Regions from separate parts of the Paenibacillus sp. JNU01 genome, predicted to be linked through region 3. Evidence: a T-box and tRNA genes for the amino acid it is inferred to sense, from the RefSeq annotation. Region 3 holds a T-box; the other regions hold tRNA genes.

The links. The T-box of region 3 lies ahead of ileS (isoleucine--tRNA ligase). A T-box ahead of a tRNA ligase gene usually reads a tRNA of that ligase, here a tRNA-Ile.
Region 1: it encodes a tRNA-Ile, which carries the amino acid that the T-box ahead of ileS (isoleucine--tRNA ligase) is inferred to sense. The anticodon was not compared.
Region 2: it encodes a tRNA-Ile, which carries the amino acid that the T-box ahead of ileS (isoleucine--tRNA ligase) is inferred to sense. The anticodon was not compared.

The regions. Positions count from the first base shown of each region.
Region 1 is NZ_CP169723.1:4,379,968-4,385,684, forward strand. It holds rRNA gene NLBNIHML_RS19085 (23S ribosomal RNA) at 1-2,079, shown strand, start outside; rRNA gene rrf (5S ribosomal RNA) at 2,156-2,272, shown strand; tRNA gene NLBNIHML_RS19095 (tRNA-Ile) at 2,332-2,405, shown strand; tRNA gene NLBNIHML_RS19100 (tRNA-Ala) at 2,438-2,513, shown strand; tRNA gene NLBNIHML_RS19105 (tRNA-Asn) at 2,515-2,590, shown strand; tRNA gene NLBNIHML_RS19110 (tRNA-Ser) at 2,594-2,685, shown strand; tRNA gene NLBNIHML_RS19115 (tRNA-Glu) at 2,703-2,774, shown strand; tRNA gene NLBNIHML_RS19120 (tRNA-Val) at 2,897-2,972, shown strand; tRNA gene NLBNIHML_RS19125 (tRNA-Met) at 2,990-3,063, shown strand; tRNA gene NLBNIHML_RS19130 (tRNA-Asp) at 3,089-3,166, shown strand; tRNA gene NLBNIHML_RS19135 (tRNA-Thr) at 3,189-3,264, shown strand; tRNA gene NLBNIHML_RS19140 (tRNA-His) at 3,362-3,437, shown strand; tRNA gene NLBNIHML_RS19145 (tRNA-Gln) at 3,450-3,524, shown strand; tRNA gene NLBNIHML_RS19150 (tRNA-Lys) at 3,537-3,612, shown strand; tRNA gene NLBNIHML_RS19155 (tRNA-Leu) at 3,622-3,709, shown strand; tRNA gene NLBNIHML_RS19160 (tRNA-Gly) at 3,718-3,792, shown strand; tRNA gene NLBNIHML_RS19165 (tRNA-Arg) at 3,798-3,874, shown strand; tRNA gene NLBNIHML_RS19170 (tRNA-Pro) at 3,891-3,964, shown strand; tRNA gene NLBNIHML_RS19175 (tRNA-Gly) at 3,978-4,048, shown strand; gene NLBNIHML_RS19180 (hypothetical protein) at 4,252-5,112, opposite strand; gene NLBNIHML_RS19185 (LysR family transcriptional regulator) at 5,241-5,717, opposite strand, start outside.
Region 2 is NZ_CP169723.1:4,342,518-4,348,234, forward strand. It holds rRNA gene NLBNIHML_RS18830 (23S ribosomal RNA) at 1-2,598, shown strand, start outside; rRNA gene rrf (5S ribosomal RNA) at 2,673-2,789, shown strand; tRNA gene NLBNIHML_RS18840 (tRNA-Ile) at 2,828-2,901, shown strand; tRNA gene NLBNIHML_RS18845 (tRNA-Ala) at 2,936-3,011, shown strand; tRNA gene NLBNIHML_RS18850 (tRNA-Asn) at 3,013-3,088, shown strand; tRNA gene NLBNIHML_RS18855 (tRNA-Glu) at 3,093-3,164, shown strand; tRNA gene NLBNIHML_RS18860 (tRNA-Val) at 3,288-3,363, shown strand; tRNA gene NLBNIHML_RS18865 (tRNA-Met) at 3,381-3,454, shown strand; tRNA gene NLBNIHML_RS18870 (tRNA-Asp) at 3,480-3,557, shown strand; tRNA gene NLBNIHML_RS18875 (tRNA-Phe) at 3,686-3,761, shown strand; tRNA gene NLBNIHML_RS18880 (tRNA-Thr) at 3,782-3,857, shown strand; tRNA gene NLBNIHML_RS18885 (tRNA-Tyr) at 3,867-3,952, shown strand; tRNA gene NLBNIHML_RS18890 (tRNA-Lys) at 3,963-4,038, shown strand; tRNA gene NLBNIHML_RS18895 (tRNA-Leu) at 4,045-4,125, shown strand; tRNA gene NLBNIHML_RS18900 (tRNA-Gly) at 4,136-4,210, shown strand; tRNA gene NLBNIHML_RS18905 (tRNA-Arg) at 4,217-4,293, shown strand; tRNA gene NLBNIHML_RS18910 (tRNA-Leu) at 4,311-4,389, shown strand; tRNA gene NLBNIHML_RS18915 (tRNA-Pro) at 4,397-4,470, shown strand; tRNA gene NLBNIHML_RS18920 (tRNA-Gly) at 4,482-4,552, shown strand; gene iolD (3D-(3,5/4)-trihydroxycyclohexane-1,2-dione acylhydrolase (decyclizing)) at 4,926-5,717, shown strand, end outside.
Region 3 is NZ_CP169723.1:1,872,910-1,878,626, forward strand. It holds gene ileS (isoleucine--tRNA ligase) at 1-2,285, opposite strand, end outside; T-box leader at 2,630-2,922, opposite strand; gene NLBNIHML_RS08100 (DivIVA domain-containing protein) at 2,980-3,489, opposite strand; gene NLBNIHML_RS08105 (YlmH family RNA-binding protein) at 3,637-4,419, opposite strand; gene NLBNIHML_RS08110 (YggT family protein) at 4,659-4,877, opposite strand; gene NLBNIHML_RS08115 (cell division protein SepF) at 4,936-5,403, opposite strand; gene NLBNIHML_RS08120 (YggS family pyridoxal phosphate-dependent enzyme) at 5,394-5,717, opposite strand, start outside.

The DNA of each region.
Region 1 (5,717 bases), 2.5 Mb from region 3:
AGATAGCTGGTTCTCCCCGAAATAGCTTTAGGGCTAGCCTCGGAAAACAGAGTCGTGGAGGTAGAGCACTGATTGGGTGCGGGGCCCGCAAGGGTTACCAAGCTCAGTCAAACTCCGAATGCCATAGACTTACTTCCGGGAGTCAGACAGTGAGTGCTAAGATCCATTGTCAAAAGGGAAACAGCCCAGACCATCAGCTAAGGTCCCCAAGTGTGTGTTAAGTGGGAAAGGATGTGGAGTTGCACAGACAACCAGGATGTTGGCTTAGAAGCAGCCACCATTGAAAGAGTGCGTAATAGCTCACTGGTCGAGTGACTCTGCGCCGAAAATGTAACGGGGCTAAACACACCACCGAAGCTATGGCTTGATGCTTGCATCAGGGGTAGGGGAGCGTTGTATAAGGGTTGAAGGTGTACCGTAAGGAGCGCTGGACATTATACAAGTGAGAATGCCGGTATGAGTAACGAAAAGATCAGTGAGAATCTGATCCGCCGAAAGCCTAAGGGTTCCTGAGGAAGGCTCGTCCGCTCAGGGTAAGTCGGGACCTAAGGCGAGGCCGAAAGGCGTAGTCGAAGGACAACAGGTCGAAATTCCTGTACCACCGTAAGCCGTTATGAGCAATGGGGGGACGCAGTAGGGTAGTGACGCGGACTGATGGATGTCCGTCTAAGCAGTGAGGCTGATGTGTAGGCAAATCCGCACATCATAAGGCTGAGCTGTGATGGGGAGCGAAAATTGTAGTAGCGAAGGTCATGATCTCACACTGCCAAGAAAAGCCTCTAGCCAGGTGAAGGTGCCCGTACCGCAAACCGACACAGGTAGGCGAGAAGAGTATTCTAAGGCGCGCGGAAGAACTCTCGTTAAGGAACTCGGCAAAATGACCCCGTAACTTCGGGAGAAGGGGTGCCCCGGTAGTGTGAATAGCACGAGGGGGCCGCAGTGAAAAGGCCCAAGCGACTGTTTAGCAAAAACACAGGTCTGTGCGAAGCCGTAAGGCGAAGTATACGGGCTGACGCCTGCCCGGTGCTGGAAGGTTAAGGGGAGTGGTTAGGGAGCAATCCCGAAGCTGTGAACCGAAGCCCCAGTAAACGGCGGCCGTAACTATAACGGTCCTAAGGTAGCGAAATTCCTTGTCAGGTAAATTCTGACCCGCACGAATGGCGTAACGACTTGGGCGCTGTCTCAACGAGAGATCCGGTGAAATTTTAATACCTGTGAAGATGCAGGTTACCCGCGACAAGACGGAAAGACCCCATGGAGCTTTACTGCAGCTTGATATTGAATTTGGGTACGATCTGTACAGGATAGGTGGGAGCCTTTGAAGCGTGAGCGCCAGCTTGCGTGGAGGCAACGTTGGGATACCACCCTGATCGTATCTAGGTTCTAACCTGGTACCGTAATCCGGTGCGGGGACAGTGTCAGGTGGGCAGTTTGACTGGGGCGGTCGCCTCCTAAAGAGTAACGGAGGCGCCCAAAGGTTCCCTCAGAATGGTTGGAAATCATTCGAAGAGTGCAAAGGCATAAGGGAGCTTGACTGCGAGACCTACAAGTCGAGCAGGGACGAAAGTCGGGCTTAGTGATCCGGTGGTACCGCATGGAAGGGCCATCGCTCAACGGATAAAAGCTACCCTGGGGATAACAGGCTTATCTCCCCCAAGAGTCCACATCGACGGGGAGGTTTGGCACCTCGATGTCGGCTCATCGCATCCTGGGGCTGAAGTAGGTCCCAAGGGTTGGGCTGTTCGCCCATTAAAGCGGTACGCGAGCTGGGTTCAGAACGTCGTGAGACAGTTCGGTCCCTATCTGTCGTGGGCGTAGGAAATTTGAGAGGAGCTGTCCTTAGTACGAGAGGACCGGGATGGACGTACCGCTGGTGTACCAGTTGTTCCGCCAGGAGCACCGCTGGGTAGCTATGTACGGACGGGATAAACGCTGAAAGCATCTAAGCGTGAAGCCCCCCTCAAGATGAGATTTCCCAGTATGTAAGACCCCTTGAAGACGACGAGGTAGATAGGCTGGGGGTGGAAGTGCAGCAATGCATGGAGCTGACCAGTACTAATCGGTCGAGGGCTTATCCAAATATGCAAGTTGTAATTCGCATGTTTCGTTTCGAATCTAGTTTTCAGAGAACGATCTCTGAAATGTAAGCTATGCGTTTGGTGGCGATGGCGGAGGGGTTCCACACGTACCCATCCCGAACACGACCGTTAAGCCCTCTAGCGCCGATGGTACTTGGACCGCAGGGTCCTGGGAGAGTAGGACGCCGCCAAGCGATTTCCCTTTGGGGTATTTTTTTTGCCCCCCTTGTCAAGGAATAAGGGATATATATTAGGGCCCTTAGCTCAGTTGGTTAGAGCGCACCTCTGATAAGGGTGAGGCCGGTGGTTCGAGTCCACCAGGGCCCATAGCAAGACCACAACAAAAAAAACCAGAGTATGGGGCCATAGCTCAGCTGGGAGAGCGCCTGCCTTGCAAGCAGGAGGTCAGCGGTTCGATCCCGCTTGGCTCCACCATTCCCTGATAGCTCAGTTGGTAGAGCACTCGACTGTTAATCGAGTTGTCACAGGTTCGAGCCCTGTTCGGGGAGCCATATGGAGAGGTGTCCGAGCTGGCCGAAGGAGCACGATTGGAAATCGTGTAGGCGTCACAAGCGTCTCGAGGGTTCGAATCCCTCTCTCTCCGCCAGATAATTTTTTTAGCAAGGCCCGTTGGTCAAGGGGTTAAGACACCTCCCTTTCACGGAGGTAACAGGGGTTCGAATCCCCTACGGGTCATAGCAATACCTATTGCTTTAACAAGGGATGAGAATCCCAAAGGTTCGTCGGAGGATATACCTCGTGAGCAGCTGCTTCGCAGTCTCGAACGAAGTGAGAGTATCCCCTACGGGTCATATTATGGAGGCTTAGCTCAGCTGGGAGAGCATCTGCCTTACAAGCAGAGGGTCGGGGGTTCGATCCCCTCAGCCTCCACCATATTATCTTTTTAACGACGCGGGGTGGAGCAGCCCGGTAGCTCGTCGGGCTCATAACCCGAAGGCCGCAGGTTCAAATCCTGCCCCCGCAATTCACTTTCCTTGAGAAAGTATTATGGAACCGTGGTGTAGTTGGCCTAACATGCCTGCCTGTCACGCAGGAGATCGCGGGTTCGAATCCCGTCGGTTCCGCCATTTTTAATTAAATATACACCATGCCGGTGTAGCTCAACTGGTAGAGCAACTGACTTGTAATCAGTAGGTTGGGGGTTCAAGTCCTCTCGCCGGCACCATTTTTAGTACTTACATCTGAATTTGTAATTGAATGTATATTATAGATGCAGTTGTTAATACTAAGATACTCTTAGTGGATGAATGGCTTACTCTATGGCGATCGTGGCGAAGTGGTTAACGCACCGGTTTGTGGATCCGGCATTCGGGGGTTCAATTCCCCTCGATCGCCCCATGATTTTTTTAATGGGGATTAGCCAAGCGGTAAGGCAACGGACTTTGACTCCGTCATGCATAGGTTCAAATCCTATATCCCCAGCCATTTCATTATTTTGAGTCATTAGCTCAGTTGGTAGAGCACCTGACTTTTAATCAGGGTGTCGAAGGTTCGAGCCCTTCATGACTCACCATTATATTTTGCGGTCGTGGCGGAATTGGCAGACGCGCACGGTTCAGGTCCGTGTGGGCTAACCCCCCGTGGAGGTTCGAGTCCTCTCGACCGCACCATATGTTTTGCGGAAGTGGCTCAGCGGTAGAGCATCGCCTTGCCAAGGCGAGGGTCGCGGGTTCGATTCCCGTCTTCCGCTCCATATTTGCGCCCTTAGCTCAGCTGGATAGAGCGTTTGACTACGAATCAAAAGGCCGGGAGTTCGAATCTCTCAGGGCGCGCCATTATTTTCATAAGTATCGGGATGTAGCTCAGCTTGGTAGAGCACCTGGTTTGGGACCAGGGGGTCGCATGTTCAAATCGTGTCATCCCGATTTTTTTTATTATGCGGGTGTAGTTCAATGGTAGAACTTTAGCCTTCCAAGCTAATAGCGTGGGTTCGATTCCCATCACCCGCTTCCTAGATATATTGAAAGAGCCCTTGCTTATTGCAGGGGCTCTTTTTGTATTAGTCATTTACACTCTTAATTAGTGAACTCTAAATTAGCTTACTGTATAAGTATCTTAATTCACTTAATTCAAGGAACGACAAAAGCTCCGCTTTCTACGATGAACGCAGGAAGAGGAGCTTGTGATGTTTCATTAGTACGATGACGAATAATTAGTATCTTTCAAGAATCGTCTGTGTCTTCAAGCCATCGGCCGGAATCAGCCAGTTGTTGTTCTCCAGCAATTGCAGCAGTTGGGTACGCAGCCCCGATACGGCTACAGCATCATCGGTTTTGAAAGAGACCTCTACGATATTTTCAGTACCTGTACCTGCTGCATTACGGATCGGCCATACTTCGAGTGTAAGTTCTTGACCATTCCATGTACCTTCATAACGTTGGAATGTGATCGGGCCATATGCACGGGATTGCGTCAGCTGCTGCTTGCCCCAGTTGGAGGCAGACCAGTTTTTCAATTTGCCAGGGAGCTTGTCCAGTAACATGTTCAAGGCTTCTTGCTCTGAAGGAAGTTGAACACCTGTTGCGTTGGTATCGACCTTTTTCGTGTTGGAGAAGCTTAGTGTTTGTTTGCCATATCCCCAATCGATCTCAGCCTCGTAATTATCATCCGATTTATCGAATCCTTCTTGGTTAGCCAATGTCAGCGCTGCGTTGATATCACCATTGATGACAGGGTATCGTTTTTTGTAGGTCAGTTCGTAGTTGTTTTTATCATCCTTCTTGCGAAAACGAACATTCCATCCTTGCTCATCCAGTCCGAGCGCATTGGTGTCAAAGTACTCTACGTTAATGTTTCTTGGCGTGGAACTCAGGCCGAGGGTCTGAATGACTTCACTGCGTGGTGTCCCATCTGTATTCAATACGAGTTCCGGCTTGGCTAGAAACTTTACTTCATAAGCAGGAACAGCATTGGCAGCAGCTGAAGCCTGGGGTGCTCCCAGAAACGTCAATCCACTTCCCAATGTTACGATGCTCAGCATGAATGAGGCAGTTACCTTTTTCCACTTTTTCAAAACCAATCACTCTCCTAATCTGGATTAACGTACAGCTCCCACTTTATCGTCCGAGTATCTGAACGCGATTAACGGGGAACGCACATTGCGTTAACCCTGCATAGATTTGATGAATGGCAAACGATAGTTTATAGAGGATCAGGGGAATTCGCTATGGAAACAGGGAAGCCGTAGCTCACCTCTCGCAGCACTTCTTTGAAGCGATTTACTTGAACTGAAGGATGGCGGTCCTTGTTATGTACGGTATATATATGGCGCGGTGCCTGCTCTCCCGGAATGGGAAGAACCTGAATGAGCCCGTGCTGCTCCTCCCACTGTACTGCCATTCGTGACATGAACGAGACATGCCCCCCAATTAACACAAGCTGTTTGATGGCTTCCAGGGAATCCATCTCCACCGTACTCCTCAAACGAATGTCATGTTGCGCGAGCCATTGGTTGGTTAGTCGCCGAGTACTGGATTCGTTGCCATGTAGGGCAAATGGGATCTGAGCAATATGCTCAGGCGTCAATGGTTCCTTCTGGGCCAACCCATGCTGTGGAGAGCAGATTAATACCAAGTCATCCTCACATAACGTCTCAGCTTGCAGCGCGGGTCCGACAAA
Region 2 (5,717 bases), 2.5 Mb from region 3:
GGAACCGGTTAAGCGAAGAGGTCTGGAAAGGCCCGCCAAAGAAGGTAAAAGCCCTGTAATTGAAAGTCTGTTCCCTCCGAGACGGATCCCGAGTAGTGCGGGGCACGTGAAACCCCGTATGAATCCGGCAGGACCATCTGCCAAGGCTAAATACTTCCTAGCGACCGATAGTGAAGCAGTACCGTGAGGGAAAGGTGAAAAGCACCCCGGAAGGGGAGTGAAATAGAACCTGAAACCGTGTGCTTACAAAAAGTCAGAGCCCGTTTTAGGGGTGATGGCGTGCCTTTTGTAGAATGAACCGGCGAGTTACGTTCCCGTGCAAGGTTAAGGTGAAGAGCCGGAGCCGCAGCGAAAGCGAGTCTGAATAGGGCGATGTAGTACGTGGACGTAGACCCGAAACCGGGTGATCTACCCCTGTCCAGGGTGAAGGTGCGGTAACACGCACTGGAGGCCCGAACCCACGCACGTTGAAAAGTGCGGGGATGAGGTGGGGGTAGCGGAGAAATTCCAATCGAACTCGGAGATAGCTGGTTCTCCCCGAAATAGCTTTAGGGCTAGCCTCGGAAAACAGAGTCGTGGAGGTAGAGCACTGATTGGGTGCGGGGCCCGCAAGGGTTACCAAGCTCAGTCAAACTCCGAATGCCATAGACTTACTTCCGGGAGTCAGACAGTGAGTGCTAAGATCCATTGTCAAAAGGGAAACAGCCCAGACCATCAGCTAAGGTCCCCAAGTGTGTGTTAAGTGGGAAAGGATGTGGAGTTGCACAGACAACCAGGATGTTGGCTTAGAAGCAGCCACCATTGAAAGAGTGCGTAATAGCTCACTGGTCGAGTGACTCTGCGCCGAAAATGTAACGGGGCTAAACACACCACCGAAGCTATGGCTTGATGCTTGCATCAGGGGTAGGGGAGCGTTGTATAAGGGTTGAAGGTGTACCGTAAGGAGCGCTGGACATTATACAAGTGAGAATGCCGGTATGAGTAACGAAAAGATCAGTGAGAATCTGATCCGCCGAAAGCCTAAGGGTTCCTGAGGAAGGCTCGTCCGCTCAGGGTAAGTCGGGACCTAAGGCGAGGCCGAAAGGCGTAGTCGAAGGACAACAGGTCGAAATTCCTGTACCACCGTAAGCCGTTATGAGCAATGGGGGGACGCAGTAGGGTAGTGACGCGGACTGATGGATGTCCGTCTAAGCAGTGAGGCTGATGTGTAGGCAAATCCGCACATCATAAGGCTGAGCTGTGATGGGGAGCGAAAATTGTAGTAGCGAAGGTCATGATCTCACACTGCCAAGAAAAGCCTCTAGCCAGGTGAAGGTGCCCGTACCGCAAACCGACACAGGTAGGCGAGAAGAGTATTCTAAGGCGCGCGGAAGAACTCTCGTTAAGGAACTCGGCAAAATGACCCCGTAACTTCGGGAGAAGGGGTGCCCCGGTAGTGTGAATAGCACGAGGGGGCCGCAGTGAAAAGGCCCAAGCGACTGTTTAGCAAAAACACAGGTCTGTGCGAAGCCGTAAGGCGAAGTATACGGGCTGACGCCTGCCCGGTGCTGGAAGGTTAAGGGGAGTGGTTAGGAGTAATCCGAAGCTGTGAACCGAAGCCCCAGTAAACGGCGGCCGTAACTATAACGGTCCTAAGGTAGCGAAATTCCTTGTCAGGTAAATTCTGACCCGCACGAATGGCGTAACGACTTGGGCGCTGTCTCAACGAGAGATCCGGTGAAATTTTAATACCTGTGAAGATGCAGGTTACCCGCGACAAGACGGAAAGACCCCATGGAGCTTTACTGCAGCTTGATATTGAATTTGGGTACGATCTGTACAGGATAGGTGGGAGCCTTTGAAGCGTGAGCGCCAGCTTGCGTGGAGGCAACGTTGGGATACCACCCTGATCGTATCTAGGTTCTAACCTGGTACCGTAATCCGGTGCGGGGACAGTGTCAGGTGGGCAGTTTGACTGGGGCGGTCGCCTCCTAAAGAGTAACGGAGGCGCCCAAAGGTTCCCTCAGAATGGTTGGAAATCATTCGAAGAGTGCAAAGGCATAAGGGAGCTTGACTGCGAGACCTACAAGTCGAGCAGGGACGAAAGTCGGGCTTAGTGATCCGGTGGTACCGCATGGAAGGGCCATCGCTCAACGGATAAAAGCTACCCTGGGGATAACAGGCTTATCTCCCCCAAGAGTCCACATCGACGGGGAGGTTTGGCACCTCGATGTCGGCTCATCGCATCCTGGGGCTGAAGTAGGTCCCAAGGGTTGGGCTGTTCGCCCATTAAAGCGGTACGCGAGCTGGGTTCAGAACGTCGTGAGACAGTTCGGTCCCTATCTGTCGTGGGCGTAGGAAATTTGAGAGGAGCTGTCCTTAGTACGAGAGGACCGGGATGGACGTACCGCTGGTGTACCAGTTGTTCCGCCAGGAGCACCGCTGGGTAGCTATGTACGGACGGGATAAACGCTGAAAGCATCTAAGCGTGAAGCCCCCCTCAAGATGAGATTTCCCAGTATGTAAGACCCCTTGAAGACGACGAGGTAGATAGGCTGGGGGTGGAAGTGCAGCAATGCATGGAGCTGACCAGTACTAATCGGTCGAGGGCTTATCCAATAGCAAGTTGTAGTTCGCATGTTTCGTTTCGAATCTAGTTTTCAGAGAACGATCTCTGAAATGTAAGCTACGCGTTTGGTGGCGATGGCGGAGGGGTTCCACACGTACCCATCCCGAACACGACCGTTAAGCCCTCTAGCGCCGATGGTACTTGGACCGCAGGGTCCTGGGAGAGTAGGACGCCGCCAAGCGAAACCCCACTGGGGTATTTTTTTTCGAAAATTGATAAGGGCCCTTAGCTCAGTTGGTTAGAGCGCACCTCTGATAAGGGTGAGGCCGGTGGTTCGAGTCCACCAGGGCCCATAGCAAGACCACAACAAGAAATACAACAGAGTATGGGGCCATAGCTCAGCTGGGAGAGCGCCTGCCTTGCAAGCAGGAGGTCAGCGGTTCGATCCCGCTTGGCTCCACCATTCCCTGATAGCTCAGTTGGTAGAGCACTCGACTGTTAATCGAGTTGTCACAGGTTCGAGTCCTGTTCGGGGAGCCAGTAAGGCCCGTTGGTCAAGGGGTTAAGACACCTCCCTTTCACGGAGGTAACAGGGGTTCGAATCCCCTACGGGTCATAGCAATACCTATTGCTTTAACAAGGGATGAGAATCCCAAAGGTTCGTCGGAGGATAAGCCTCGTGAGCAACTGCTTCGCAGTCTCGAACGAAGTGAGAGTATCCCCTACGGGTCATATAGATGGAGGCTTAGCTCAGCTGGGAGAGCATCTGCCTTACAAGCAGAGGGTCGGGGGTTCGATCCCCTCAGCCTCCACCATATTATCTTTTTAACGACGCGGGGTGGAGCAGCCCGGTAGCTCGTCGGGCTCATAACCCGAAGGCCGCAGGTTCAAATCCTGCCCCCGCAATTCACTTTCCTCGAGAAAGTATTATGGAACCGTGGTGTAGTTGGCCTAACATGCCTGCCTGTCACGCAGGAGATCGCGGGTTCGAATCCCGTCGGTTCCGCCATTATATATATGCTTCAGGGATGAGAATCCGTTTTTGGGTTCGTCGGAGCATTCACTTCGAGAGCATAAGCTAGGCAGTATCGAACGAAGTGAGAGTATCCCGTCGGTTCCGCCATTTTAATTTTATAAGGCTCGGTAGCTCAGTCGGTAGAGCAGAGGACTGAAAATCCTCGTGTCGGCGGTTCGATTCCGTCCCGAGCCACCATTTTTCACACCATGTAATACGCCGGTGTAGCTCAACTGGTAGAGCAACTGACTTGTAATCAGTAGGTTGGGGGTTCAAGTCCTCTCGCCGGCACCATGTAATCCTGGAGGATTAGCGAAGTGGCCAAACGCATCAGACTGTAAATCTGCTCCCGTACGGGTTCGGTGGTTCGAATCCATCATCCTCCACCAGTTTTTCTATGAGTCATTAGCTCAGTTGGTAGAGCACCTGACTTTTAATCAGGGTGTCGAAGGTTCGAGCCCTTCATGACTCACCATTATATGCGCGTGTGGCGGAATTGGCAGACGCACTAGACTTAGGATCTAGCGTCTTTGACGTGGGGGTTCAAGTCCCTCCACGCGCATTCTTTATTTGCGGAAGTGGCTCAGCGGTAGAGCATCGCCTTGCCAAGGCGAGGGTCGCGGGTTCGATTCCCGTCTTCCGCTCCAATATTTGCGCCCTTAGCTCAGCTGGATAGAGCGTTTGACTACGAATCAAAAGGCCGGGAGTTCGAATCTCTCAGGGCGCGCCATTATAACTTCATATTTTGCCGGCGTGGCGGAATGGCAGACGCGCTCGACTCAAAATCGAGTGGGAAACCGTGGAGGTTCGAGTCCTCTCGCCGGTATAGATAACGGGATGTAGCTCAGCTTGGTAGAGCACCTGGTTTGGGACCAGGGGGTCGCATGTTCAAATCGTGTCATCCCGATTTTTTTATTTGCGGGTGTAGTTCAATGGTAGAACTTTAGCCTTCCAAGCTAATAGCGTGGGTTCGATTCCCATCACCCGCTTACATATTGAAAAGAAAGAGATGGTATTCACCATCTCTTTCTTTTTTTGCATTTATAGGCATATGGATCATGAATATATACAGAGATTTCAGATGATATGAGTATGTATCCCAACCTCTTGATACATTCCCCACATTTTTAGACCTGTTCTTAGTAATTCTTGAGGTGTTCCAATGAAGAAGGTTTAGTGCATCTTCGAATACTTGAATATTTTTTCTGTATCACATTTATAAAAACGCTTACAAAAATAGCTTGCGTAAATCATTAACCTGTAATACCATATCAATTAAGCGCTTAACCTTTAGGGGTAAGGCGCTTAAACTTAACGTAGATTAAGCGCTTAACCCGTAAAGGAAAGGAAGGCGATGAATTCATGAATACAATTAGATTAACGATGGCTCAGGCACTGCTTCGATATCTGGATCAGCAATATATCTCGGTTGACGGGGTGGAAACCAAGTTTGTGAAGGGAATCATCGGTATTTTTGGACATGGCAACGTAACAGGCATTGGAGAAGCGCTGGAGCGCAGTCGGGGAAGCCTGAGGTATATGCAAGGCAAGAACGAACAAGGTATGGTGCATACGGCAGCAGCCTATGCCAAGCAGAAGAACCGTAGACAGATCTATGCATGTACAACATCCATTGGACCTGGTGCTTTAAATATGATTACAGCGGCAGCTACCGCAACGGTGAACCGGATTCCGGTTTTATTACTGCCTGGAGATAACTTTGCTACGCGGGAACCGGACCCGGTACTTCAGCAGTTGGAAGTGAGCAGTGATTACACGATCTCAGCCACTGATCCATTTAAAGCCGTAAGCAAGTATTGGGATCGTATTGTTCGTCCCGAACAGTTGATGGTTGCTGCTACACAGGCCATGCGTGTACTAACTGATCCAGCAGAGACAGGAGCGGTAACACTCGCACTGCCGCAGGACGTACAGGCAGAAGCGTACGATTACCCGGAATCATTCTTTGCACGCAAAGTGCATTATCTGGACCGTCGCCCCCCCGTACAAGCAGCGATTGAACGGGCAACGGAGCAGATTGCCCGTGGCAGAAAGCCGCTTCTCGTTGCAGGCGGCGGTGTGTTGTACTCTGAGGCGTCCGTTCAACTCGTGGAGTTCGCCGAGGCATTTGGCATTCCGATCGCCGAGACGCAG
Region 3 (5,717 bases):
GCGAGCATCGGTGTAAACGGAGCAACCAGTTTTGCAGTAGTCACCAATACCTCAGTCAATGTGCGGTAAGCATCCAGTTTATCCTCTGTCAGGCCACTTCCCCAGAACCGGTCACGGGAACGACGGATATACCAGTTACTAAGCTCATCGACAAATGCTTCAATCGCTTTGGAGGAGTTCAGGTAGTCGTTAACCAACAACGCTTTTTCTACAACCAGAATCAGACTGTTCAGCCTCGACAGAATCCAGCGATCCAGCTTGTGTGCGGACAGTTGGAACGGATGCTCCTGTGGATCAAATCCATCGATGGTAGCATATAGCGTCAGGAATGCATGGGTGTTAACCAGTGTATCCACCATTTTGGATTTTGCTTCGCCTACGATCCCTTTGGAGAAACGTTTACTGTTCCACGGTGCACTGTCAGACAACAAAGCCCAGCGGAATGCATCGGTACCGTATTCTTCAATTACTTCCCAAGGATCGATCACGTTACCTTTGGATTTGGACATCTTCTGTCCGTTCTCATCAAGAACGTGTCCTGTAGCCATAACTGCTTTGTAAGGCGCTTTGCCTGTCAAAAGGGTGGAAACCGCCAGCAAGCTGTAGAACCAGCCACGTGTCTGGTCAATCCCTTCACAGATCATATCAGCAGGATACTGCTGTTCGAAGACTTCTTTATTTTCAAATGGATAGTGCTGCTGGGCAAACGGCATGGAGCCGCTGTCGAACCAGACATCGATCACTTCCGGTGTACGTTTCATCTCATATTTGCCACAAGAGCTCATGACTTTAACGTCATCCACATATGGTTTATGCAATTCAAGATTCTCAGGCACATCCCCTACCGCACGGGCACGTAATTCTGCAATGCTGTGTGGAGCAAATTGTTCACCAGTCTCCTCGCACACCCAGATGTTCAGCGGAGTTCCCCAATAACGATCACGGCTGATGTTCCAATCCACCAGATCCTCAAGGAATTTCCCGAAGCGACCTTCACGAACATGACCTGGGTACCAATCCACTTCACTGTTGTTGGCAATCAATTGGTCCTTGATGGCTGTTGTTTGGATAAACCAACTGTCCATTGCATAGTACAAAAGCGGTGTATCACAACGCCAGCAGAATGGATAGCTGTGCTCATATTTTTCTTTGCTGAACAAACGTCCATTCTCAGACAGATATCGCACGATATCAATATCACAATCCTTCACGAAACGTCCGGCAAAGTCAGTAACCTCAGCGACAAATTTACCTTCCAGGTCCACCATGTTCACAAAGCTGATACCATTTTCACGGCACACACGGTAGTCATCTTCACCATGGGCAGGAGCCATGTGTACGATACCCGTACCACTTGCATCCGTTACAAAGCCTGCGCCCAGAATGATGTTGGCTTTCTCAGCCTGAACGTAGTTGAACGGAGGATCATACGTTTTGCCAACCAGATCGGCACCTTTCAGTGCACCAATGATCTCATACTCACCCTTGGTATCTTTCATTACTTTCTCTACCAAATTCGTTGCCATGATGTACACTTCATCACCTTGACGAACACGGGAGTAGTCCATATCCGGATTCACGGCAAGTGCGACGTGTGAAGGCAGCGTCCAAGGTGTCGTTGTCCAAGCAAGCACGAATTCTCCGCTGTCATTCAGCTTGAATTTTGCTGTAGCGCTCAGATCTTTGACGTCTTTGTACCCTTGTGCAACCTCATGGGAACTCAGTGTCGTCTGGCAAGATGGGCAATACGGGCTCACACGATGGCCCCGATACAGCAGGCCTTTCTCATGGATTGTCGCGAGGATGTTCCATACACTCTCAATGTAGTTGTTATCAAGGGTGATATATGGGTTATCCATATCTGTCCAATATCCGATACCCTCTGTCAGATCACGCCATTGTTGCTCGTACTCGAATACACTTGCTTTACATTCGTTAATGAATTTCTCCACACCGTAATCTTCGATTTCCCACTTGTGGGAGATGCCAAGCTTCTTCTGTACACCCAGTTCTACGGGCAGGCCGTGTGTATCCCAACCCGCTTTACGAACAACACGGTAACCCTTCATCGTGTTATAACGACCAACGAAATCCTTGATTACACGTCCCAGTACGTGACCGATATGCGGTTTTCCGTTCGCTGTAGGCGGCCCTTCATAAAATACAAAGTTTGGCTTGCCCTCGCGGTTTTCGATGGATCTTTTGAATGTATTCTCCGTTTTCCATTTATCCAACACGCGTAATTCTCTAGCACGTGCCTTCTCTTTGACGTCAACTCGTTGCATGGTGATCATCTTCCCTTTCTTTGGTTAAGATTGTGGACCGTCCACAAAAAGCGTTTCAATCCCCCTAAATCCCCCTTGCCAAGGGGGACCCCATAGGCGCTCCGCCCTCTGGACACCCGGGATGGCTTGTCGATTGGGGGACAGTTGCGCCGCTTGTGGGCGAGGGTTTATGTGCGTGGTGGCGGCCATTTTGCGGCTTGTTCCCTGCGTGAACGCCGCATGGCCTTACCGCGAGGCGGGTGTTGCCGGGTGCTTCGCTCTCCCGGCGGGCGGCTCTCTACCTGAGGTCCCTGCGGGCCTCATGGACGTTCGCCTTTTTTGGACACAAAAAAGCCCCATCCCTGGAAAGGGACGAGGCTATACTCGCGTTACCACCCTAATTCTGTTCATCACAAACCACATCCAGGCAAGCCTGGGTATGCTCTGTCATCAACAGCGCTTATGCCCCGCTAAACTACCGCAGGGTGCCGTTATAACGTACGGCTTACGGTTCGGCTTACACACGGCAATCACGATCACCGCTTCAGCGTCACTTCTCCGGGGAGATATTCGGCTATAACTCATCCATTGGTTTGCACCAACCACCAACTCTCTGAGGGATGAGATCATAACGTACTGAACCCGTCATGGAATCACTATTCATTATGAATATAGTTATAGCCTCTTTGCAGGCAAAAGTCAACCAGGCGACAGACTAATAAATTTCTTTCATCTCCCGCTCACGGTCACGCACTTCCTGCTCCCGGCTCTCCAGCACTTCCCAACCATCCTGAGTCAACAGTTCAAGCTGCGCTTCAACAAGCGTGCGGAAACGGGCACGATAGATCGATGCCTGCTTTTTCAGTTCCTCTACTTCCAAAGCAATCTTTCGTGATTTACCCAACGCTTCGTTCACGATCCGGTCTGCATTTTTCTCTGCTTCCTTCACGATCAACTGCGCTTCTTTCTTCGCATTATTCTTCACATCATCAGCAGCTTCCTGCGCAATAATGATTGTTTTGCTGAGCGTTTCTTCAATCGTTGCAAAATGATCCAGCTTTTCCTGAACGGACAGCAACTGATTGCTCAGCTCTTTGTTCTCGCGAATGACGCCTTCGTAATCTTTGATGACTTGATCCAGGAATTCATTGACTTCATCCTCGTCATACCCGCGCAAACGTCGGGAAAATTCCTTGTTGTGTATGTCCAGCGGCGTTAATGGCATGCTGTCCACCTCCTGTAAAAGTTCCTTCCCGTCCAGAGAAGGTTTGCAGCATAAATCTTTGACTTAATGTATATCGGATACACCGCGTATTTTCTACACCTTTATGATAAACATTTCGACAAGAAAGCGGATTTTCCTGCAACAGACTCAGGCAAATTTGCCGATTTTCACTCGGCATCGTCCTTTTTTGGTCATCCCATCCTGTTCAATGACCTTGAAGCGGCCAAATCCCTGAATGGATACGACATCACCCGCTTTTAGCGATTTGGACGGATCTTCCTCAACCTTCCAGTTTACACGACAGCGCCCAGCTTTGATTGGCACCAACACTTTACTGCGACTAAGCCGGTATACATCTGCACAGATTCCATCCAAACGAAGCGAAGCGACTGTAATGTCCATCGTCTCCAGTTTGTTCTCTGACCACCGCATCTGTTCCAAAGGAAGTAACTCTGTGAACACATGTAACCGATGCACCTGATTCAGTTGAAGCGATAAAAAAGCGCCGGTTTCCGCCGCCACCACTGTATGGCAACCGTCCTCCAGCACTTGGATATCCCCGATCTTTCCACGTTTCATCCCAAGTCCGAGCAGGGAACCCATATAGTCCCCGTGCTCCAGCTCTGAGATTTTCTGATCATCAGACGTGATGCTGAGCACCTGCATACCCATATCCTCATCATCCAGATACATGTAATCAGGTGCAACCAGCGCACGCTTTCGCTCAGCAGCCTCGTAACCACCATCCAGACGAATCTGTACGTCATTACGACGATTGACAAGAGTTTGTAAGATAAACACCTGTCTTGGGTCAAGAAAGTCAGTTAGCTTCATCTCATGATACTTGCCTGCACCCTCAACCCAATCTGAAGCCTTATCTACGAAATCTCGCTCATCATGGCTAAAATGTTCGTAAATTTCACCGCTCATCTATGTCACCCTACCCTAATAGTCCGTGTTCAAAAAGACCGGTTTTCAGTACCGAGAAGATGGGATAAATCGACGGAATGGAGCAGCGGAGCGTAGAGAAAACTACGTGAGCAACCACAATGTTTCCGAAGGAAACATTGTTCGTAAGCCTCCCACTTATTTCGGCTGAATTCCATATTCGATGCTGACGATGCCACTAGGCATCCTTCGTAATCAAAAGCGGACTTTTTGAACAACCTCTAATATACAAAATACCGAAGTATGGAGATCAATCCATTAAGCGCAAGTTGCAGAACGATCAGCGCCACAATCGGGGAAATATCCAGTACACCGAACAAAGGTGGGATAAATCGACGGAATGGTCTTAGATATGGTTCCACAAACTTACCTAGCCATTCACCAATGAAGCTTTCCCGCGCATTGGGAAGCCAAGACATCAATATGTAGACGATGACCATGTAAAAGTAAATCTGGTATAACGTGTACAGCACGCTTTCAATCTGATACAAAAGTGGCTCACCTCATTCTGTTATAATCTTGCTCGCTGTCAGCCAGTATTTCCGTAATTGATCCCTGAATTTCAACCGTATCTGGCGTGCAGAGAAAAATGTTTCCGCCGATTTTGGAAATACCGCCACCCAATGCGTATACCGTGCCACTCAAAAAATCTATAACGCGCAGCGCTTGGTCCTGACGTATCCGCTGCAGGTTTACCACAACGGTACGATGCGAACGCAGATGGTCGGCAATCTCCTGAGCCTCGTCATAAGAACGTGGTTCATACAGGACAACTTTAACATTTTTCTGGGAATGAATGCTCACCACATTATTCCCCCTTTGGTTTCTACGTTTATCGAGACTGGAGGTTTCAGCTTCCTGCTGTTCAGCCTCATTTTCCTCCTGCGAAGCCATCCGTTCACGTTCCACAATCTCTTCCTCTTCCTGAAGTCCGAGGAAATTCATAAATTTATTCATTACGCCCATCGTGAACCCTCCTCTTTTCCTACGAGAATCGATCCCAGCCGTACCCAGGTTGCCCCTTCTTCAATGGCCACTTCAAAATCATTGGACATCCCCATCGACAGCTCAGTTAATGGCTCTGCTGTAAGGGCCTGTCCATTCAATTGATCTCTCAGCTCACGCAATCCACGAAATACAGGACGCGTCAGCTCCGGGTCTTCCTCATGAGGTGCCATCGTCATCAGGCCAACGACCTTGAGATTGTTGAACGAACGAATATCACGCAAAAAAGAACTTGCCTGTTCAGGCTGTAAGCCATACTTGCTCTCTTCACCCGA